4 regions of the Streptomyces sp. NBC_01750 genome follow, and region 4 is predicted to be linked to each of the others. Evidence: riboswitches for the same ligand, from Rfam matches in the RefSeq annotation. Region 4 holds a riboswitch; each other region holds the start of a gene.

Region 1 (5,522 bases), 4.1 Mb from region 4:
GTCGCGCAAGCGTGGTCCATCAAAGGCGCGCACGGGGACCCCAGACATGAGCAGCAGCGGGCGGAGGACCGTTCCGCGGGCCCGATTTGGCCCGCCCGTCTCGCTGGCATCCGCATCACGCGGTGGTCTCGCGGCACCGTCCTGGTCCGCCTTTCGCCTGCCTGTTGCCGAGCCGCTGTTCCTGGTGGACATCACGCCCCAGGCATCACGCCTGCGGAACCCTGGCTGTTGGCTGCGCTCGGTCGTCCTCTACCTGGAACGATACTCCAGGGTGCCTAGGATTCATAGGTAGAGATTGACGCTCGACTTCGATTCGATGACGCGATGGGTGGTCTGGGTGAGATATCAGCCCGCTCGCTGATAGCGAAACCGTCTCTGACCTGTTGCTTCTCCTCGATCACTAGGCCATGCTCCCCATCATCACCTTCTGTACGTCCTGTACATTTTTTACAGAGGTCGCATCCGAGGAGAGGTACGCCATGAGCCGCCCTGCCGCCCGCTACGTCCTGCCCCAGTTCACCGAGCGCACCAGCGCGGGAGCCCGCACCCTCGACCCGTACTCGAAGCTGCTCGAGGAGCGGATCATCTTCCTCGGGACCGCCGTCGACGACACCTCCGCCAACGATGTGATCGCGCAGTTCCTGCATCTCGAGTACGCCGCCCCGGACCGGGACATCTGCCTGTACATCAACTCCCCCGGCGGCTCGCTCGGCGCCATGTCCGCGATCTACGACACGATGCAGATCGTCACCTGCGACGTGGAGACGACCTGCCTGGGCCAGGCCGCATCGACCGCCGCGCTGCTGCTCGCCGCCGGCGCCCCGGGCAAGCGGATGGCGCTGCCGGGCGCCCGGATCGTCGTCCAGCAGCCCGCCACCGAGGAGGGGTTGCAGGGCCAGCTGTCCGATCTGGATATCCAGGCACAGGAGTTGCTGCGGCTGCGCGCCCAACTCGCCGAGATGCTTGTACGCCACACCGGCCAGACCCCGGAGCGGATCGCCGCGGATCTGGAGCGCGACAAGATCTTCGATGCCGAGGGCGCCAAGACATACGGCTTGGTGGACCACGTGATCAGGAACCGCAAGGCGTCGCTCGCCGACACCAGTGCCCCGTGAGCGCCCGATGCTGCCACCCGAACTGCCGCCGCTGCCCGCGCTGACCCGCGCCGAGGCCGAATTCATCGACAGCTATCTCGAAGTCGTCGATCTGCTGGGGCGGATCAACCCGGCCCGCGCCACGCACACCTACGGCGCACTGCGCGCGGCGCAGGCCCTGCTCGGCAAGGCGGCCGCACTCAAGGACGCCCTGACGCTGATGCATGTGCGCGGCGAGAGCGAAGTACACGCGGCGACCCTCGCCGAAGCCCTCAGGGTGCTCGACGGCGAACGCAGGGCGGGCCGGGTGACGATGCCGCCCGCTTCCCCGAGTTGACGAATCCGCCACATTCGTCTACGCCAACGGGGTATCGGGCAGCCTCCCCCATTCGGTGTAGTCACGATCCCGACCGCGGTACCGCACAACTTGCACAACCCGACTACCGATCTGGCGGAATGAGGCGTTCCGCTGCTGGTGCGGCGTTCCTCAGGGGTCGCGGGCCGGTCACTAAAACGGCCCTGTCCACCCGAACAGGTCAGGGGTGACGAGCCTCACAAACCGTCGTTTCGACTCGGAAATCCGGCACGGCATGAGTCAAGATCCCTGGGACGACAAGCCCCCGCCACCTCGGCGGGGCGGTCCGGGCGGACGCTGAGTCCTGCCGCCGCTCCGGATGTCTGGTCGACAGGAGTGCATCGGCAGGAGTGGAGGACCCAATCGTGACGGGGTGACCGGGCAGTCCGGTCGTCCCTAGGGGTGAAGCCGCATCAGCGGCCGGGCATCTTCGTCCGTCCGAACCCGACAGGTCATCCTTCACAGGCGGTTGACGAAGGGTTGCGCATGACTGCGCAGATTCATGTCCCGTCTCTGACTCTGATGTCCCGGGCGAGTGCCGTATCGGCCCTGACACTTGCCGCCGTCGGCGGCACCCTGCTGGCGCCGGGCACCACTTCCGAGGCTCACGCGGCTACGGCCTACGCGAGCAAGGCGCTCAAGGTGGCCGCATCGAAGAAAGGATCGCCGTACCGGTACGGCGCCACGGGCCCGCACCGCTTCGACTGCTCGGGCCTGACGCTCTACTCGTACAAGAACGCGGGCAAGAAGCTGCCACGCACCGCCCAGCAGCAGTACAACAGGACCAAGCATGTCTCGGCCGCCTCCCGGCAGCGCGGGGACCTGGTCTTCTTCCACTCCGGAAGCTACGTCTACCACGTGGGGATCTATGCCGGCGGCGGCAAGATCTGGCATTCGCCCAAGAGCGGCACCGTGGTGCGGCTGGAGAAGATCTGGACGAAGAGCGTCTGGTACGGCCGGGTGCGCTGACGGCCCGCGGCTCACCGCCCGCGTCTCGACGCTCTCGGCCAGTCGCTCACGGTCCGCCGGTCGCCGACGGTTGTCGGTGACCGGCGGACCGGGCGGCCCGGAGGCTCAGCGCGCCAGCGGCTCGGCCAGCAGCGTCACACCCAGCGCGGTCAGCGCCCCACCGGTGACGCCTTCCACGGCCCGGGTCGTGCCCGGGCGGCGCAGCCACTGCCCGAGCCGGTCCACCAGCAGCGCCACCAGCGGGAACCAGAGCAGAGCCAGTGCGACGACGACGGCGGCGAGCAGCAGAGTGCGCGGCAGCACCGGAGCACCGTCCGGCACGAACTGCGGTAGCAGGCTGAGGAAGAGCACCGGCGCCTTCGGATTGAGGACGTTGGTGAGGAAGCCCTGCCGCAGACTGCGCCCCGTGCCGCCGGCCGGCTGCCCCTCCGGATCCCGCGCGGCGAGCGGCGGACGCAGCGCGCCGCGCACCGCCCGTACACCCAGATGGAGCACATAGACCCCGCCCGCGATCTGCAGCGTCCGGTACAGCACCGGCACGGCGACCAACACAGCCGCGAGCCCGGCGACCGCCAGCGCGGTGTGCACCAGCAGTCCCCCGGCGACCCCGACGGCGCAGGCCACCCCCGCACGCCGGGAGGCGAGGGCGTTGCGTACGACGACGGTGAAATCCGCGCCCGGCATCGCGACCATGCCGGCTGCGACCCCCGTGAAGGCGACCAGTTGTGCGTCCATACCCGCCATCCTGGACCCGCACCGGCCTTAGCTTGTACTTGCAATCTTCAGGGTCCGCCTAAAGCAATGCTTAAGGTGATGCCATGTACGACCCGACACGGCTGGCGGCGCTGGTGGCGGTCGCGGAGGCCGGTTCGATCACCCGCGCCGCCGCCCGACTGGGCTACACCGCACCCGCGCTCTCCCAGCAGATGGCCAAGCTCGAGCGGGAGGCGGGGGCGCCCCTGCTGGTGCGGCACCACCGCGGGGCCCGGCTGACGGCCGCGGGCGAGCTGCTGGCGGCACGGGCCCGCCGAGTGCTGGACGAGATGGACCAGGCACGGCACGAACTGGCCCGGCTGGCCGGTCTTTCCGGCGGGCGGCTGCGCGTCGGCACCTTCACCACGGCCGGTATCCATCTGCTGCCGCCGGTTCTGAGCGCCTTCCGCCGGGCGCACCCGGACGTGGAACTGACCGTCGCGGAGTACGAGCCGCCGGGCGGGGTCCTGGCGGTGGCGGCCGGCGAGGTGGATCTGGCGCTGACCCATACGTACGAACCGGCCGAGCCGGCTCCACCTCCGGCGGGAGTGGCTCTGGAACCGCTGCTCGTGGAGGAGTTGGTGCTGGTGACGGCACCCGGTCACGCGCTGGCGGGCGGCTCGGGCAGGCTGCCGGTGGCCGATCTCGCCGGGCAGCCGCTGGTCAGCAGCGCAGCCTCGCATCCGCCGCGCAAGGGCGTGGAAGGAGCCTTGGCGCGGGCCGGCGCTACTCCTGCCGTGGCGGTCGAGTCGCCGGGCTATGCGCTGGTGTGCGCACTGGTCAGTGCGGGGCTCGGCGTGGCGGTGGTGCCGGAGATGGTCGCCGCGATGGCCGCGACGCCGCTCGGTGTACGGCAGTTGGAACCGGCGGACTTCCGGCGGACGATTTCGGTCGCACACCGGGGCGAGGAATCCTCGCCAGCGGCCGAGTCTCTGCGGGCTCTGCTGCGCGGCGCGTTCGGCCGCGCAGGGAACTGACGGCAGAGACAGTGGTTATCAGCTCTGGACCGGAACGATCCAGGGCAGGGCGATCCAGACGGTCTTGCCGCCCTCGGGGGTCGGTGCGACGGAGAGTTGTCCACCGCACTCGGCGGTCAGGCTGCGGATGATGACCATGCCGCGGCCGTTGTCCTGGCGTACGGCCGCGGGCAGCCGCTGCGGCCAGCGCGGGTGACTGTCGGTGACGCCGATGCGAAGCTGCTCGTCACGGTCGAGACGAAGGTCGACGGTGAAGGTCGGCGACTGGCCGAAGGTGTGCTGGATGGCGTTGGTGGCGAGTTCGGAAACGATCAGCCGCACTGTGTCGACGGCCTCGGTCTCGATGGGCAGACCCCATTCGGCGATGACGTCTGTGGCGTATCTCCGGGCGGCGGAGACCGAGGCGGGATCGCTCGGCAAGGTGACGGAGGCTTCCTGATGGTCGGCCATGGCGACGCTGTCCCTTTCCCACCGGGCCGGCTCCGACTCGTAGCGGATGAAATGCGAGGACGGCCACGGATTGCGCTTCGCGCCAGAGTGCCACCGATCGTGCCGTCAGGGACGGCGATCCACCAAGATATGCATATATCTGTCGCTCAAAGCAGTGAACTCTGCTACGCGAGACCGTATTTGGGCACAGACTCACACCTTGGTCACGACCGGAAGATCAATGCGACGGAAGCACAGCCGGAGAGACGGCCGGAAGGACGGGAAGGGAGAGCGGGCGATGCAGCAGGGTCCCGCGGTACGCCGCCGCAAGCTCGGCGAGGAGTTGCGGAGGCTGCGGCTGGCCGCGGGCCTCACCAGCAGGGACGCCGCACGGCTCGCCGGGTGGCACCAGTCGAAGGTGAGCCGCATCGAGACCGGAATCAGCGGGGTCAGGACGTCGGACGTCACTCTGCTGCTGGATGTGTACACGGTAGCCGATCCTCAACTGCGCGCGCTGCTCGAGACCTTGGCCGGTGCGGCCGACGGTATGGGCAGCCGGTGGTGGCATGCGTACCGCGGACTGATCCCTCCCGAGTACCGGGACTTCATCAGTCTGGAGGACCAGGCATGCGCCGCGCGGACGCTGGAGACTTCGGTGGTGCCGGGACTGCTGCAGACGCCGGACTATGCCCGCGCGGTGACCCGGGCGGCGCTGGTGGATCTGCCCGCCGCCACGGTGAACTCGCTGGTGGAGGTGAGGCTGACCCGCCAGTCGGTGCTCCGGGCGGAGAAGCCGTTGGAGCTGTGCGCGGTGCTCGACGAGGCGGTGCTACGGCGCGAGGTGGGCGGCCGGCGGGTGATGCGGGACCAGTTGCGGGGGCTGGCGGAGACGGCTCAACTGCCCCATGTGCGGCTCCAGGTACTGCCGTTCTCGGTCGGCGGCTA
Region 2 (5,522 bases), 1.2 Mb from region 4:
GCCGTCAGCTCGGCCAGCTCCTCGGCCGTCAGCTCCAGGTCGGCGACCGCCAGCAGGGCGGGCAGCTGCTCGACCGTTCGGGCCGACGCGATCGGCGCGGCGACGGTCGGCTGCGCGGCCAGCCAGGCGAGCGCGACGGTCGCGATCTCGGCGCCGCGCGCCTCGGCGACCTTGTCCAGCGCGGCGAGCACGGCCACACCCCGGTCGGTCTTCAGATGCTTGGCCGCTCCCTCGGCCCTGGGGCTGAGCACCGTCGCATCCGGCCGGTACTTGCCGGTGAGGAAGCCGGACGCGAGCGCGTAGTACGGGACGGCGGCGAGACCGGCGCGGGCGGCCGTCTCCTGGCGCTCGCCCTCGTACGTTTCACGCGAGACGAGGTTGTAGTGCGGCTGCAGCACGGAATAGCGGGACAGGCCCTCGCGCTCCGAGAAGTCCAGGGACGCCTGGAGCCGTTCGACGCTGAGGTTGGAGGTGCCGATGGCGCGGACCTTGCCCTCCTTCACCAGCTCGTCGAGGGCGGTGATGATCTCCTCGACGGGGACGGCCGGGTCGTCGAAGTGCGTGTAGTACAGGTCGATGTAGTCGGTGCGCAGCCGACGCAGCGACTCCTCGGCCGCGGCCTTGATCGTGGTGCCGGAGAGGCCCCTGTACCGGGGGTGCGCGCCGACCTTGGTGGCGACGACGATCTCGGAGCGGTTGCCGCGCGCGGCGAGCCAGTTGCCGATGACGGTCTCGGACTCGCCGCCCTCGTTGCCCGGCACCCATGCGGAGTAGGAGTCGGCGGTGTCGATGAAGTTGCCGCCCGCGGCGGCGTACGCGTCGAGCACGGCGAAGGACTGCGTCTCGTCGGCGGTCCAGCCGAAGACATTGCCGCCGAGGGAGAGCGGAAAGACAGCCAGGCCCGAGGAGCCGAGGGTACGGAGAGAAGTCATACGTTGATCAACAGCCGGACCGCGCCGCGCTATTCCGGGGTACCGAAACCCGGAACCCGGAACACCGGACCCCGGAACCCCGCTACGTGGAAACGCGGCCGCACGGACCGGCAGCCCTGGCGCCGGGGGGTGGGTGCCAGGGCTGCCGGGAACCGCGGCGCGGGATCAGACGGTGAGGCCCTTGCCCTGGAGCCAGGCCATCGGGTCGATGCCCGAGCCGCCCGGGGTGTGGACCTCGAGGTGCAGATGCGGGCCCGTGACATTGCCGGTCGCGCCCACGCGGCCGATCGTCTCGCCCGTCGTCACCTTCTGGCCCGCGCTGACGGACATCGACGACTGGTGGCAGTACCAGACCTCCGTACCGTCGTCGAGCTCCAGGACCGTGCGGTAGCCGTACGAGCCGGACCAGCCCGCAGACTTGACGGTGCCGCCGTGCACCGCCTTGACCGGCGTGCCCGTAGGGGCGGCGAAGTCCAGGCCGGTGTGGTAGCCCGAGGACCACATGGAGCCGGCCTCGCCGAAGGTGGAGGTGATCGTGTACGCGGAGGTGGGCAGCGCGAAGCTCTTGGCCAGGTTGGCGAGCCGCTCCTCCTCCGCCTTGGCCTTGGCGGCCTCCTCGGCCTTCCGCTTGGCGGCCTCGGCCTTCGCCTCCGCCGCCGTCTGCTGCTGCGTCGCCTCCGTCGCGGCCTTCTCGGCGGCGAGCTTCTCCGCGGCCGACTTCGCCTCGGCGTCCGCGTCGGCCTGCTGCTGCTCGGCCTGCTGGAGGATGCGGGCGCGCAGGGCCTCACCCGCGCCCCCCACGCCCGTTTCCGCGTCGGCGCCGTCGTCCGCGGCGAGGGTCATCGTCGTGAGCGGCGAGGCGTTCACGTTCCCCGACTGCGCGTCGGAGTCGTCGGACATGAAGGAGCCCACGCCCGGCAGTGACTTGGCGTCGGGCAGTTTGTCCGCGATCGAGTCGGGAAGGTCCGGCAGCGATATGGAGACCGGAGGCTTGTCCTGCGCACTGGCCATGCCGCCCGCGCCGACCGCCGCGATCACACCGACGCCGAGCACCGTGGAGCTGCGGGCGAGTCCGCCGCGCTGCTTCATGACACGGTGCCGGCCGCGCACCGGACGGACGGAGTCCTCGGTGGGGTTCCATTCCTCCCATGCCCGCTCCGCTACCTCTTCGCCGAAGAAGTCGGATTGAAAGGGGGTTTCGGGGGCAGGGGCAGGTTTGTTGGACGCCACGGAGGCGTGCTCCTTTCCTTCCTTCTCGCCTACCGGGTTAGCTGACGGGTTCGGAGCAGGAAGGTCTCCTACGAGCGCTTCGACCGCGAACAGAGCGGCAAAATGTGCCCGATTCACCCCAATTGGTGGTTCCCCGGTTCCCTTGCGGGATTCGGCGCGTGCGCACGGTGCCGTCTCTTGCGACGACTGGGACAACCGCGCTGCGTTATCGAACGTTAATAGACACCAGGGCCCGATTCCAAGCTGTTCCGACTGATCATTAACTTCATCGGCCAGGACTTACCTGGACACAAGCGGCCGGAATCGGGCGACTTGGCCGATGAGCGGACCACACCGCACTTCTGACGGTGCTTCAAATGTTATGCGGAGGGGTGTCCTTCGACTACACACGGTCGCGGCCCGACTCCTCCCGCTCCTCCTTGACCACAGGTACGGTCCCTCCACGCTCCGGCCGCCCGTTGGCCGGACGGCCGACCGCCAGCAGCGCCATGTCGTCGTTGGTGCCGCCGCCCGTGTACCGGCGTACATCGTCGAGGAGCGCGTCCAGCAGCTCCTCGGGCCCGGGAAAATGCCGACCGCCGAGCCGCTCGCCGGGGTCGTAGAAGACATCGTCCGCGTTACGCGCCTCGGACAGCCCGTCGGTGTAGAGGAGCAGCGTGGCACCGGCCGGGAACGGATACTCATCCGCCAGATCCGGCAAGCTCCCCAGATCGCCCATCCCCAGCGGCAGGGCGTGCTCGGTCGGGCGCAGCCTGTCCACATCGCCGTCGGGGTACAGCACCAGCGGCTCCGGATGGCCACGGTTGACCACCCGCACCCCGGCCGCGCCGCGCGGAACCTCGGCGAGTACGGCGGTGGTGAATCCCTCGAACACGTCCAGACTGTCCCGCCGCGTGCCCTCGCGAGTGAGCGCCCGCTCCAGGCGTGCGGCGACACCCTCGAGTGATCTCTCCTGCTCGGCCGCCTCCCGGAACGCCCCGATGACCACGGCCACGGCCTCGACCGCCTCCATCCCCTTGCCCCGGACGTCGCCCACGACCAGCCGTACACCGTGCGGAGTGTCCTGTACGGCGAAGAGGTCGCCGCCGACGAGCGCGTCCTTCTGCGCCGCCTCGTACCGGGCGGCGATCCGCAGCCCGCCGATCCGGTCGAGTGGGGTGGGCAGCACGGCGCGCTGCGCGTTTTCCGCGATGACGCGGGCGGAGGCGAGTCGCTGCCCGCTGAGCCGTACGACCCGGTTGATGAAGAGCGCCAGGCCGGCGACGGTGATCACGGTGAACAGCTCGGTGTTCGCCGAGGTCTGGCTCAGAGTCCCGTTGTAGATGTGCAGACCCACCACACCGGCGACGGCGGCCATGCCGGTCAGCAGAGTGGCGAGCCAGGAGAAGAACGGTGCGGCGATCAGCGGAGCGGCGGCGAAGAGCGGGGATGCGGTGAACTCGGACGGGGTGAGGAGATCGAAGACCAGACCGCCGATGATCATCAGCGAGGGCAGTGCGAGGACAAGGCGATGAGCGCTGGTGCCGCCGTCCTGCTCTCGCTGCCCCACCAGTGATCTCCTTGACCAGTCCATCCACGGCTGCGGACGGTACCGCGCTCTTCCCAGGCTGGCCGCAGCCGCGCCGTGCTGCGACTCTCCGTCCGCCAACCGGGCGACGGCGGCGGCGATCGGCCGGGTACGAAGACAAGTGGCCCGGCGCTCTGATGCCGGGTACGACAGTGGCCCGGCACTCTGATCGAGTGCCGGGCCACTGGCTGCAGTAGCGGGGACAGGATTTGAACCTGCGACCTCTGGGTTATGAGCCCAGCGAGCTACCGAGCTGCTCCACCCCGCGTCGGTGAACACAACCTTACGCCATCCGGAGCAAGATCAACTCCATTTTCCGGGTCCGCCTGCTCCGAAGCCTCTCCGGAGCCCCCGGACGGCCGCGGCCCAGGCTTGCGCAGCGCCTTCGCCGTCCCGCGACGGACGCCCGACGCGGACGCGAAGGTGAGCGGCTTGCCTGAGTCCACCGGGGTGGCGTGGGCGGCGGCGAGCGGGACAAGGGTGGTGATCCAGTCGTCGGGTCCGGTCAAGCGGGGGGCAGCAGCCGGGCCGCACGCATCTGGAGGTAGCGCGTCTCCGGAACGCTGAGCGTGCGCTGGGCCGCCAGCTGGTAGGCGGCTCGGGCGCCTTCGATGTCCCCAGCCTTCTCCAGCAGGTGCGCGCGTACGGCGTCGAGCCGGTGGTGGCCCGCCAACCGGTCCTCCAGCTCGGCGACTTCGGCCAGCCCGGCCTCGGGTCCGTGCACCATGGCGACGGCCACGGCACGGCCCAACTCGGCCATGGGCGCGGGCGCGTGGGACCTCCCGTGCCGAAGGCCATGGGGGAGTACGAGGAGGTCGTACAGAGCGAGAATCTGCGGCCAGTCGGTGTCCTCGGCACGAGCGGCCTCGTCGTGCAGCGCCGCGATCGCCGCCTGCAGCTGGTAGGCCCCGGCCGGCCCCTCGGACAGGGCCTCCTCCACCAGTGCGCTGCCCTGGGTGATCGCCTCCCGGTCCCAGCGGCTGCGGTCCTGCTCGTCGAGCGGAACGAGCTCGCCGTGCGGTCCGGTGCGGGCCGCGCTGCGCGCGTCGGTGAGGAGCATCAGCGCCAGCAGCCCGGTCACCGCACCCTCCTGCGGCAGGAGCCGGCGTACGGCCCGGGTCAGCCGGATCGCTTCGGCGGCGAGATCGGCGCGGTGCAGATCGCTGCCGGAGGTCGCCGTATAGCCCTCGTTGAAGATCAGGTAAAGCACCTGCAGCACAGCCTCGAGCCGCTGATCGCGGTCCTCGGGCCCCGGCTGCCGAAACGGCACTCCCTTCACCTTCTGCTTGGCCCGGCTGATGCGCTGCGCCATGGTCTCCTCCGGGACGAGATGCGCACGGGCGATCTCGGCCGTGGTCAGACCGCCGACGGCACGCAGGGTGAGCGCGACCTGCGCGGCCGGCGTGAGTTCGGGGTGACAGCACAGGAAGAGCAGGGTGAGGGTGTCGTCGTCGGACGGTGCGCGGCTCTCTCCGGGGGCGGGCGCCGTGAAGGCGTCTCGTGGCGTGAGCGCCGCGGCCGTCTCCTCACGTCGGCGCCGCGCCTCGTCGCTGCGCAGCGCTTCCGTGAGCCGGCGCGAAGCGACCTTGATCAGCCAGCCTCGCGGATTGTCGGGCCGCCCGGCCGCGGGCCACTGCTGCGCGGCCGCGAGCAGCGCCTCCTGTACGGACTCCTCGGCCAGATCGAAATGCCCGTACCGGCGCACCAGCGCACCGAGAACCTGCGGCGCGTGCAGGCGCAGCAGGTCCTCGATGCCGGTCGTACGTCTCACACATCGCCTCCGCCGTCCTGGA
Region 3 (5,522 bases), 2.8 Mb from region 4:
GCCGTTGCGAGGAGATCAGCGGCGCCGTGCGGCTGTCCGCGCGTGAACTCGGCGGGCCCTACCGGGTGATGCGTCTGACCGCTGTCGTGGAGAACACCAGCTGCTGGAGCCAGCCGGACGGCACGGCCGACCGTGACGCCGCGCTGCCGCGCTCGCTGGTGGCCGCGCATCTGCTGATGAGCCTCAGCGCCGGGTCGTTCCTGTCGATGACGGATCCGCCCGAGTGGGCCAAGGGCGCGGTCGCGTCCTGCCGCAACCTGCACACCTGGCCGGTCCTCGCCGGCGAACCCGGCCGCGCGGATCTGGTGCTGTCGTCCCCGATCATCCTGGAGGACCACCCCGCGATCGCCCCGGAGAGCCCAGGGGCGCTCTACGATGCGACAGAGATCGACGAGATCCTCGCGCTGCGCACCGCAGCCCTCACCGACGAGGAGAAGCGCGAGGCCCGTGGCACCGACGAGCGGGCCGCCGCGGTGATCGAACTGGCCGACTCGATGCCCCCTGAGGTCCTTGAACGCCTGCACGGTGCTGTGCGCGCACTGCGGGAGGTGACCGGCCCCGAAGCGCCGGACGCACCCCCGGCGGCCGCCCCTCGCGGCTTTGCCGACGAACACGGCGTGCAGGCCCCGGACACCCCGTGGTGGGACCCGGCGAGCGACTCCGGCTTCGACCCGGCACGCGACCGGATCCTGGTCGACGGCCGGTCGCTGGGCGCGGGCAGCCGCGTGCTGCTGCGCCCGGGCCTGCGGCGCAGTGACGCACAGGACCTGTTCCTGCACGGCCGCAGCGCCAGAGTCGAGGCGGTGCTGCACGACGTGGACGGGGCAGTGCACCTGGCAGTGACCGTCGAGGGTGATCCAGGAGCCGACATCCGCCGCGAGCAGGGCCGCTTCCTGTACTTCCAGCCCGACGAGGTCGCCCCCCTGGAGGACGCATGAGCCGCCCCGACCGGACCAGCGACCGGATTCTGGTCGCCGGGGTCGGAAACATCTTCCTCGGCGACGACGGCTTCGGCATCGAGACCGTGCGCAGGCTGGCCGCGGAACAGCTGCCCGAGTACGCCGAGGTCGTGGACTTCGGCGTACGGGGCGTACACCTGGCGTACGAGCTCCTCGAGGGCTACGACACCCTCGTCCTGGTCGATGCCACGGCGCGCGGCGGCGAGCCCGGCACGGTGTATCTGATCGAAGCCGACAGCGCGGGCGACATCGAGCCCGAGACCGCCCTGCTGGACGGCCACCGGATGTCCCCCGACGCGGTCCTGGCGCTCCTGGGGACCCTCTGCGCCGGCACCGGCACTCGGCCACCGCGGCGCACCCTGGTAGTGGGATGTGAACCCGCCGGTGTGGAGGAAGGCATCGGTCTCAGTCCGCCCGTTGCCGCCGCCGTGCCGGAGGCCGTACGGCTGATCATGGGCCTGGTACGGGACGGCAGGCACGAATCGTCCGCGCCACCGGCTGCGGTCGGCGAGGTTGCGAAGTGAGGAGAAGAACATGAAGAAGACGATCATTGGCAGCGTGGCCGCCGCGACTGCCGCGACGGCTGTGGCTGCCGTCGTCAAGCAGCTCCTGCCCGACCTCATGCGCTATCTGCGCATCCGCAAGATGTGACGCGACGGTGGTGACAGGCCTCAGTAGGCGCCGTTCACATTGTCGATGGAGCCGTACTTGTCGGCGGCGTAGTTGCACGCGGCGGTGATGTTGGCGACCGGGTCGTAGCTGTCCATCGACGTGCCGGGCACGTGGTACGCGAGGAACGTCGGCGCGATGACCTGCAGGAGCCCCTTGGACGGCGTTCCCGCCACGGCGTTGGAGTCCCAGTTGTTGATGGCCCGCGGGTTGCCCGAGGACTCGCGCATGATGTTCCGGTGGATGCCGTCGTACGAGCCGGGGATGCCGTGCTTGGCCATGACGGCGAGTGACTCCCGGATCCAGCCGTCGAGGTTATTCGAATAGGTCGCGGGCTTTGCGGCGGTGGTGGCGCCCTTGGTGGCCAGCGTGCTCCTCTGCGCGGAGCGGCTGGCCCGATCCTCAGGGGAAGACGTGTTGGGGGTCACTTTGGCCTTCTTGCCGACCGACAGCTGGAGACCCGAGTGAATCAGCGAAGGGTTGCTGCCGATTGCCCTCCGGTTGTCCTTGTACAGCTGCATCCAGCCGCCGCTCAGGGAGTGCGCCCGTGCGATCTTGGCAAGGGAGTCACCCTTGACGACGGAATAGGTGGTGGGCAGGGCCTTCTTCGCGGCGATGTGCGTGGTGCCCGCGGCAGCCGGCGCCACAGCCTTTGCGGCTGTGACGGGATGTGCCGTCGGCTGGGCCGCGCCGGCAGTGGTCGCGCCGATCACCGGCAGGACGAGTGCGGCACCGCCCGCACCCGCGGCGACGAAACCCCGGGTGATCGGGCTGGACTTGGGACGACGGTGCTTACCCTTTGCGGGCATGATGAGTTCCTCTCCGTCGCCTGCGAGGTGAGCTGTCGGGTTCGGGCTGGAGATGCCCGGCCGCGGTAGGAATGCGACTTGACCCCGAGCCGTTCCGGATTCCGGATCGGCGGCTTACCTGGGTCCCCCGCTCCTGCCGTAAGTGAGTGGGTGGTTTGCCGGACGGCGGCAGGATTCGGCGTTCCGTCCGGATTGCGGTGACCGTAAGCGAAAAGCGCCGGATGGAACAAGCCCTGAATTCACCACTGCAATCCGCGCGGCGGAATCAGCCGCGGAAAATCACGCGATCCACCGAGGACGGGAAACTCAACTCTCTTCTACGGAAAGGGACTGGGCCGGATCGGCGCCCTTCGCGCACTGTCGAGGACGTGACCCATATCACGGGATTCGATGGGGGATGGTCGGCCCTGCACCGCCGCGAAAATGCACGACAAGTCGCATGTTTTCCTGCAATATGGACGTCGAGAGCAATACCGAGTAAATGCTCATTCCGGACATGCGTGGGCGGAGTTGTCCTCGAAGATGCGCATTTAGTCTCCACATTCGCGCTATAAATGCATTAGCGCCCTCTATGGGTGGATTCTGTCCGTTTAGGTAGTAATCGGGGTCGCCTCTCCGCGCCTGGCTGTCCTGTGGCGACATGCACCCCGAGACCGGCAGGCATCCACCGCTGCCCGCGCGGCGTACGCGTCCGGGTGGCGGTGGCGTGCTGGGTCCCTGCCGCCGGGTCCCGGCCGCCGGTAGGGGTGTCGAACGGTTCCAGCGCTCGGCGGGCACGGGCGGGCGCCACTCAGCGCGCCCAGAGGCTTCGACGGCCGTCGGTCTGCGCCGGGGCGGAGACCGGTGACCTGTCGAACGACGCCCTGTCCTGGACATCAGCCTCTCGGCCGGCGCGATTCGCGCGCGCCATCGGGCAGCCGTCGAAACGGACGCGCTGGACGGCTACTCCGCCGTGGCGAGCGGCACCCAGGTTGCCGACGACCACCATCGGCATGGCGAACCCGAACCTTCGGTCACCTGCCGGTGATCGTGCCGCTTCGGTGTCGCTCCGGCAGCAACAGCTCCGTCAGTTCCCTCTGGGTATCGGTCACTGGGCCACCAGTGGTGCTCGGCGCAGGACTACCCGTGGGTGAGGTGCTCACACTGCCGGTAGGACTTGCGGAAGGAGTCGGCGTCGTCGGCGTCGGCGACGCCGAGTGGCTGGGGCGGCCATGGGAGGGGCGGGGGGTCGGCCTGGCCCTCACGGGCGGACTGGTGGTGGCTGTGGGAGCTGGGGAAGCAGCTGATTCCCGGTGAGTGGCCGTCGGGCTGGGGCGCCGAGTCGTACCACTGCTCCGGTCCCGGACGCTCCCTCGGGCCGGGTGCGTGGCCCGCCGTTCCGGCGTGGCTTTCGGTGACTTGGTGACGTGGGCCTCGGGTTCGTCGGGGGATACCCGTTCCGGGCTCGCCGCTGCTCCTGGGGCACCGGCGGAGTGCTCGGGCAGCAGCGATACGGCGGCCAGGCCGCCGAGCATGGTGAGGGCTGCCGCGGCAAGAGTCCGGCCGCCGTACTTCTTCAATCGCTGCGGATGGCGGCGCCGGGCTGCGGGCGCATCGGCTGCGGGAGCGGGGGACCGGAGAGGCTCGGGGGACTCGAAGGAGCTCGGTCCCTCGCTGAACAGGATCTCCGGCAACACCGTGTCGACTGTCGGAGCACCACCGCCGCTCCGATCGATCGGCGGTGCTGTGGCGGAGTCGTATGCGCCGCATTCCGGGCACGTCACGGCGCCGTTGAGGACGCGGCGGCAGGGGAGGCAGTAGTCCATGATCTCGTCCCTCAGTGCGTGAGTCGCTGGAAGGAGCCGTGGCCGGCCGACCAGGCTGGGCAGCAGCCGGCCGCCGGAAGGCGGCGCTCGGTGACTTTCCGGAGCATCCTTGGCATGTGCGAACCTCACTCACTCACCGGTCTGCAGGTGTTTCACCGGTTACCGAGGTCAACGGGCTTGAGCGAATCAGTGTTCAAACGGCGGTTGAAACGTGGCGCACGCAACTCCGTTGGAGGTTGTAGCTGGTCGCGCGGGCGCCACGCTTCGGCGTCCGAGCCGACAGCCACGGCTGACTCCGAGTCAACTGCATTCACTTCCTGGGACTGAACGTCCTCTTGGGCGCGGTGCGGCAGGTGAGAGGTGGACGTGGAAGTGGATGACAGGGCCGACCTCGGCACTCCGGGTGGTCGACGCCCCGTGGCGCCCCCGACGCCGGGACCAGCAATGAGCTCACCAACGCGGCGGTACCTGCGGCCTGTTGTGCAGCCGCTGCGGTTCGGGAGGGGGCGGGGTATTGGCCCGTAGCGGAAGCGCCAGCAACGCCCCGGCCACGAATCCGAACACATGGGCGAGGTAGGCAACGGTGCCGGCCTCCGCGACGCCGTAGTCGGCCGAGTAGAACGCCTGCAGGACGAACCACAGTCCAAGCACAGCCCAGGCCGGGAGTCGCAGAGGGAAGAAGAAAAGAAAGGGCACCAGGCCCCACACCCGAGCCCGCGGGTACAGCACCAGGTAGGCGCCCAGCACACCGGCGATTGCCCCGGACGCCCCGATCAGCGGTTCGGTGGAATCGGGGTTGGCCAGCGCGAAGCCGTACCCGGCCAGGTACCCGCAGAGCAGGTAGAACAGCAGGTACCGCACCCGGCCCAACCGGTCCTCGATGTTGTCGCCGAAGATCCACAAGAAGAGCATGTTGCCCAGCAGGTGCAGCCAGCTGCCGTGCAGGAACATCGAGGTCAGCACGGACAGCGCAGGCGCCTTGTCGTAATGGGGCGGTCCGAGCAGGCAACCCGGCCCCTGGGGGCCCACCGCTGGGGTGCCGGTCGGGACCAGGTTCGGCACCTGGTTGTGGATCAGCTCCCGAGGGACAGCGCCCCACTGTTCGAGGAAAGCCTGCAGATGGCACAGCTGCGCGAGGCCGCTGTCGCCCGCGATCGAGGACACGGCCACTGGCGTGCGCAGGAACACCACCACGTTGGCCACGATCAGCGCGTAGGTGACCCAGGGCGTGCGCCGGACCGGATTCGAGTCATGAACAGGAATGACCACAAACGGAACCT
Region 4 (5,522 bases):
TTCAGGTTCGAGATCTTCGCGCTGAAGGACTTCGGCGGGAACTTCTTCGGGTCGAGGTCCAGATCGCGGCAGACCAGTGCCATCAGGCGCTTGGAGTCGGCGGCGTCGTAGATCGAGAACGACGAGGTGAAGCCGAGCCTCTTGGACTCCCGGCGCAGGATGCGGACGCACGCGCTGTGGAAGGTCATGACCCACATGGCGTTGGCGCGCGGGCCGACGAGCTGCTCGACGCGTTCCTTCATCTCGCCGGCGGCCTTGTTGGTGAAGGTGATCGCCAGTATCTGGCCGGGGTGCACACTGCGGGTCCCCAGCAGATGTGCGATCCGGTGGGTCAGCACCCGGGTCTTGCCGGACCCCGCCCCTGCCACGATGAGCAGCGGCGACCCGGTGTGCACGACGGCGGCACGCTGCTGCTCGTTCAGCCCCTCGAGCAGGGCGGCAGGATCCACGACGGTGCGCGGGGCGCCGTCGCGGTAGTACGGGTCCCGGGCCGGAGGCACGTCGAACGCACCCTGGAAGAGATCGTCCGGGATCTCCTCCGGGGCCGAGTCCTCGGGCGGTGGCGGGTGCTGCTCCGCGCTGGGCTGGAGGTCCGCCAGGAAGCTGTCGTCAAAGAGGCTGCTCATCGCTCTACGAGTCTAGGCCGCCGCAGTGACAGCCCGCGGCCGCATCGGGATACGACTCCGGCGGCGATCTGGGCAGCGACTTCGCGGCAACACCGGCGACACAGCGCGACCGGGCCACTCCGCTGCGATGTCGCACGGCGCCGGCCCCTGGGCGACTCCCCACTCAGTCGCCAAGGTCACGAAAATGTATCGGACATATCGAACATCAACCTTCACAGCAGCCACACGAGTTGGCTACCGTGCTCGATCAGGCGGCCCGTACCCCCCTGGCGACTCACGCCGAATCGGGCGGCCTGCGCCGAATTCGGACTTCCTTCACGGGAGTTCGGAACCGGGGACCCACCATGCACAACCGGGGTGAATCGGACCTGTCTTTCTCGGTCCGTAGGGCGATCTTCCGTTCCGCCCGAACCCGACAGCTAACCCGGTAGGCGGTCCACGGAAGAAGGAGATGCCGGCCTTGGCGTCGCATCGCAAACCGCGTGCCCGTACCGGAATTGCCGGAATGGCAGGTCTACGCGCCAACTCCCCCGCCGTCGGGTTCACGACGGCTGCCCTCGCCTCCGTCACCCTGTTGTCGACGCAGAGCGCCAACGCCGCGCCCGCCGAGCCGAAGCCCTCCGTCGAAGAGGTGCAGAAGAAGGTCGACGACCTGTACCGGCAGGCCGGAAGCGCGACCGAGAAGTACAACAAGGCCAAGGAATCCACCGACGAGAAGCGGCGCGAGGTCGACCAGCTGCTCGACGACGCCGCGAAGCGCACCGACAAGCTGAACGAGTCCCGGCGCACCCTGGGCAACTACGCGGCCGCGCAGTACCGGACGGGCGCGGTCACCCCGACCGCGGCGCTGCTGCTCGCGGACAGCCCCCAGGCGTACTTCGACCAGACCCAGCTGATGGACCGGATGACCGACCGTCAGCGCACCGTCATCGACGACTACGAGACCCAGCGGGCCGCGGCGGCCAAGCAGCGGGCGGAGGCGACGAAGAGCCTCGAGTCGCTCACGGACTCCCAGCAGGCGCTGCGCACCAGCAAGCGGGAAGTCCAGGCGAAGCTGAGCGAGGCGCGTTCGCTGCTGTCGAAGCTCACCGCCGAGGAGAAGGCGCGGCTCGCGGCGATCGAGCGCGAGAAGGAGGAAGCGGCCCGCCGCAAGGCCGAGGCCAAGGCCAAGGAGGAGGCGCAGGCCCGCGCCGACGCGGAGGCGGAACGAAAGCGCCAGGAGCAGGAGCAGCAGCCGGGCACGGGTACGGGCGCAAGCGCGGGCACGGGATCCGGCACCGCCGACAGCAGGTACGCGGCCAAGGCCGACAAGGTCCTGTCGTTCGCCCGTTCGCAGCTGGGCAAGCCGTATGTCTGGGGCGCGACGGGCCCGAGCTCGTACGACTGCTCGGGACTGACCCAGGCCGCCTGGAAGGCGGCCGGCGTGGATCTGCCGCGCACCACCTGGGACCAGGTGAAGGTCGGCACGCGGGTCGCGACGAAGGATCTGCTCCCGGGTGACCTGGTCTTCTTCTACGACGACATCAGCCACGTCGGCATCTACATCGGCGACGGCAAGATGATCCACGCGCCCAAGCCCGGCGCGAACGTCCGCGAGGAGTCGATCTACTACATGCCGATCTACGGCAGCGTGCGTCCGGCATAGCGGACCAAGTGGAACGCCCGGGCCCGACCGCGCCCGGGCGTTGTCACGTACGGAAAGCGCCGCTCTCACATCGGGAGCGATGCTCTCACATCAGAAGCGGCGCTCTCACGTCCAGAGCGTGGCGATGAAGATGTTCACGACCGTCAGTCCGCCCACCGCCCCGAACATCGCCTTGTCCACCCTCTCCTCGTCCCGCTTCACATACACCAGGCCCAGGATCACGATCAGCACCGCCATCTTGATGCCGATCTTGAGGTTGTTCACCGGCTGGTCGTCGGCCTGGTTCAGGCCCACCAGCACCACGCCCGTGACCAGCATCGTCAGCGCGCCGTGCAGCATCGCCGGGATGAAGCGCGCCTCTCCCGCGCCCATCGCCTTCATCTGAGTGAGGAAGCCGCCGAGCAGCGACGCGATGCCGATGATGTGAAGGGCGACAAAGACATTGATGAGTACGTCCATGAGGCGGAGCCTAACCGTCCCCATACCACCACCCGCCGGGCAGGTAGGCCTCGTTCGCCTCATCGGTCACACCGGTAGGGGAATGCGGTCCGGCACCATGAGCAGGGCTCTCACAAGGCGCACGCTCGTGTCCACCTTTGGCCAATATCGGTCCTTACGCCTCTTCGCCGTGACCGCCACGTTTAGCGTCCTCCCTCAGGTGACCGACTTTCCACCGCTGCCGAGCTCCCGGGCGGCCGCCGGTCACCACCGCCGAGGGATCCGGCGGCGGGCCGCTCCCCCTGTGCGGTCCGCCGTCGGACTCCGACTCGGACCGGCAGGGAACGGAAGGACGTGGACGCCGTCGTGGCAGCGCACCGGAAACCCAGGCAGCATCCCCTCACCGGGCCCGCCGCCCGTACCGCCGCCACCCTCGCGCTCGCCGGCGCAGCGACCGCCACCGCACTGGAAGGCACCGGGCAGGCCGAGCCCCAGTTGAGCCCCGCACAGGTCAAGGCCAAGGTCGACAGGCTGTACCAGGAGGCGGAGGCAGCCACCGAGAAGTACAACGGGGCCAAGGAGCGTGCTGCCGAGGCGCGCGGGTCACTCGACGCGCTGCGCGACGAGGCAGTGCGCAGGACCGAGCGGCTCAACACCTCGCGGAATGCACTCGGTTCGATCGCCACCGCCCAGTACCGCGCCGGCGGTATCGACCCCGGTCTGCAGCTCGCGCTCACTTCCGACCCCGACCAGTATCTGGAGCGCGCCGCCCTCGCCGAGCGGGTCGGCGAGCGGCATGCGGACGCGATCTCCGGCGTACACCGACAGCTGGTGGAGATCGCACAGTTGAAGGCACGGGCGGGCGAGCGGATGAGTGCCCTCAGGGCCCGGCAGACCGAGTTGGCGGAGCACAAGGCGACCGTCCAGGAGAAGCTGGCCGCCGCGGAGCGTCTGCTGAACCGGATGACAGCCGAGCAGCGCACGGCGTACGACTCCTCCTACGGCGGCGTGGATGGTGCGACGGATACCCGCGCCGACCGCTCCGCCGGCCCCCGCGGCTCGCTCCGGGCCCCCAATCCCCGTGCCGCGCAAGCCGTTGCGTACGCGTACGGAGCACTGGGCAAACCCTACGTCTGGGGTGCGACGGGCCCGAATGCGTACGACTGCTCCGGTCTGACGCAGTCCGCCTGGCGCTCCGCCGGCGTCTCGCTGCCCCGCACCACCTACACCCAGATCAGCACCGGCGAACGCGTGTCCCGCTCTCAACTAGCCCCTGGCGACCTGGTGTTCTTCTACTCCGGTGTCTCACATGTCGGCCTCTACATCGGCGGCGGACAGATGATCCACGCACCCCGTCCAGGCGCCCCCGTCCGTATCGCGCCCATCGACCAGATGCCCTTCGCGGGTGCGACCCGCCCCGCGTAGCCACCGCACGGCCCAGCCACCACACGGACCACGCCTCCACACACACCGCAATGCGCTCGAAATCCGCTTGCCCGGCCGCGCACGGGAGTGACACCATCCCCGGCGTCCCAAGATCCCGATCGCGGCAGGAGCCCTCGTGGACCTCGACGTCCAGAACTACGTACGCACGCTCACGCTCCGCTCGCCCGATCACGTCCGCGTCGGCCCCTTCACGGTGCGCTACAACCCCGACTGGGCCATCCCGCCGGCCAATTACGCCATCCCGGACCACGGCGCGGAGCCGACCACCGAAGAGGTCAACGCACTGATCGCCGTTTTCCGCGAGCGCGACCGACAGCCGCGCCTGGAGTTCCTGCCGTCGTGCGCGCCCGAGGTCGAGCCGGCCCTGCTCGCGGCCGGATTCAGGGTCGAGCACCGCGCGCCACTGCTGGCCTGCACGCCCGGAACCCTCATAGCTCCGCCGCCGGTCGACAGGATCAGCCTCTGCCAGCCCTCCGACGAAGCCGGGTACACCGCCGCGGCGGGCGTGCAGCATCTCGCGTACGGCGAGACGGGCGGCCCCACCGAGGGGGAAATCGCCTGGCTGCGCGGGGCCGCCGAGGGCGGCGGAGTCGCCGGCCTCGCCACGGACGACAAGGACGGCACACCGGTCGCCACGGGCGGCTGCTCCGTCCCGGTCGACGGGCTGAGCGAGCTGTGCGGCCTGGCGGTCGCCTCCTCGCACCGCCGCCGCGGCATCGGCGCGGCCCTGTCCGCGTATCTGACGGCCACCGCCTTCGACCGCGGCTGCAGCGTTGTGTGGCTGGAGCCGGGCGACGCGGACATCGAGCGGATCTATGCGGGGATCGGCTACCGGCGGGTCGGCAACAAGACCGACATGTCACTCCAGTAGGCGATCGCTGTCACTCCAGCAAGCCGCCACAGTCACTCCGGAGGTCGCTGCAGTCGCTCCGGAGGTCACCGTGCTCAGGAGGTCACCGCTGCCGCTCCAGAGGCCACACTGTCACTCCAGCAGCCCACCACCGGCGGCTGCCGCCTGGCCGTCGGCGGACCTCTGACCGTCCTGGGCCTCGTGGGACACCCCGCCAACGCTGGGCCCTCCCCCGTCCGCAGGCGTCCCGCCGTCCACGCCGCCCTGGTGCTGCGGCTGCATCTGCCGCGTCAGCCACTTGAACGCGTAAGGCAGCTCCCTGCTCCACACCTCCGGCAGATGCCCGCCCCACGTCTGCCGTACTTCCACCAGCGTCGGCGCCTTGGACGCACGCCTCAGGGCGAGCCCCGGCTCGTAGCCGTCCGCGCCCTCGCCCATCGCCAGCAGCGACACACGTGGCGGCGTCCTCGCCGACTTCAGGATGTTCAGGACGTCGTTCTCGCGCCGCAGCTTCGGG

Evidence for each region. A riboswitch is a leader RNA that binds a small molecule or an ion and turns the genes downstream of it on or off. The one in region 4 is predicted to bind cyclic di-AMP.
Region 1: another riboswitch for cyclic di-AMP. It lies ahead of OG966_RS06035 (C40 family peptidase); the one in region 4 lies ahead of OG966_RS24850 (C40 family peptidase).
Region 2: another riboswitch for cyclic di-AMP. It lies ahead of OG966_RS19095 (M23 family metallopeptidase); the one in region 4 lies ahead of OG966_RS24850 (C40 family peptidase).
Region 3: another riboswitch for cyclic di-AMP. It lies ahead of OG966_RS37550 (transglycosylase SLT domain-containing protein); the one in region 4 lies ahead of OG966_RS24850 (C40 family peptidase).

The regions. Positions count from the first base shown of each region.
Region 1 covers NZ_CP109137.1:1,372,369-1,377,890, forward strand. The annotation lists gene OG966_RS06025 (ATP-dependent Clp protease proteolytic subunit) at 480-1,115, shown strand; gene OG966_RS06030 (hypothetical protein) at 1,123-1,431, shown strand; cyclic di-AMP (ydaO/yuaA leader) riboswitch at 1,777-1,932, shown strand; gene OG966_RS06035 (C40 family peptidase) at 1,936-2,418, shown strand; gene OG966_RS06040 (LysE family translocator) at 2,524-3,153, opposite strand; gene OG966_RS06045 (LysR family transcriptional regulator) at 3,237-4,148, shown strand; gene OG966_RS06050 (ATP-binding protein) at 4,167-4,598, opposite strand; gene OG966_RS06055 (helix-turn-helix domain-containing protein) at 4,876-5,522, shown strand, end outside.
Region 2 covers NZ_CP109137.1:4,279,826-4,285,347, forward strand. The annotation lists gene OG966_RS19090 (aldo/keto reductase) at 1-932, opposite strand, end outside; gene OG966_RS19095 (M23 family metallopeptidase) at 1,098-2,162, opposite strand; cyclic di-AMP (ydaO/yuaA leader) riboswitch at 2,174-2,329, opposite strand; gene OG966_RS19100 (PP2C family protein-serine/threonine phosphatase) at 2,545-3,711, opposite strand; tRNA gene OG966_RS19105 (tRNA-Met) at 3,924-3,997, opposite strand; gene OG966_RS19110 (RNA polymerase sigma factor) at 4,235-5,500, opposite strand; gene OG966_RS19115 (YciI family protein) at 5,497-5,522, opposite strand, start outside.
Region 3 covers NZ_CP109137.1:8,274,772-8,280,293, forward strand. The annotation lists gene OG966_RS37540 (hypothetical protein) at 1-938, shown strand, start outside; gene OG966_RS37545 (hydrogenase maturation protease) at 935-1,483, shown strand; gene OG966_RS41035 (DUF6893 family small protein) at 1,494-1,610, shown strand; gene OG966_RS37550 (transglycosylase SLT domain-containing protein) at 1,631-2,437, opposite strand; cyclic di-AMP (ydaO/yuaA leader) riboswitch at 2,440-2,600, opposite strand; gene OG966_RS37555 (hypothetical protein) at 3,228-3,431, opposite strand; gene OG966_RS41040 (SCO2400 family protein) at 3,451-4,242, opposite strand; gene OG966_RS37560 (rhomboid family intramembrane serine protease) at 4,693-5,511, opposite strand.
Region 4 covers NZ_CP109137.1:5,449,472-5,454,993, reverse strand. The annotation lists gene pcrA (DNA helicase PcrA) at 1-626, opposite strand, end outside; cyclic di-AMP (ydaO/yuaA leader) riboswitch at 913-1,075, shown strand; gene OG966_RS24850 (C40 family peptidase) at 1,078-2,271, shown strand; gene OG966_RS24845 (hypothetical protein) at 2,377-2,730, opposite strand; gene OG966_RS24840 (C40 family peptidase) at 3,076-4,134, shown strand; gene OG966_RS24835 (GNAT family N-acetyltransferase) at 4,271-5,026, shown strand; gene OG966_RS24830 (alpha/beta hydrolase) at 5,138-5,522, opposite strand, start outside.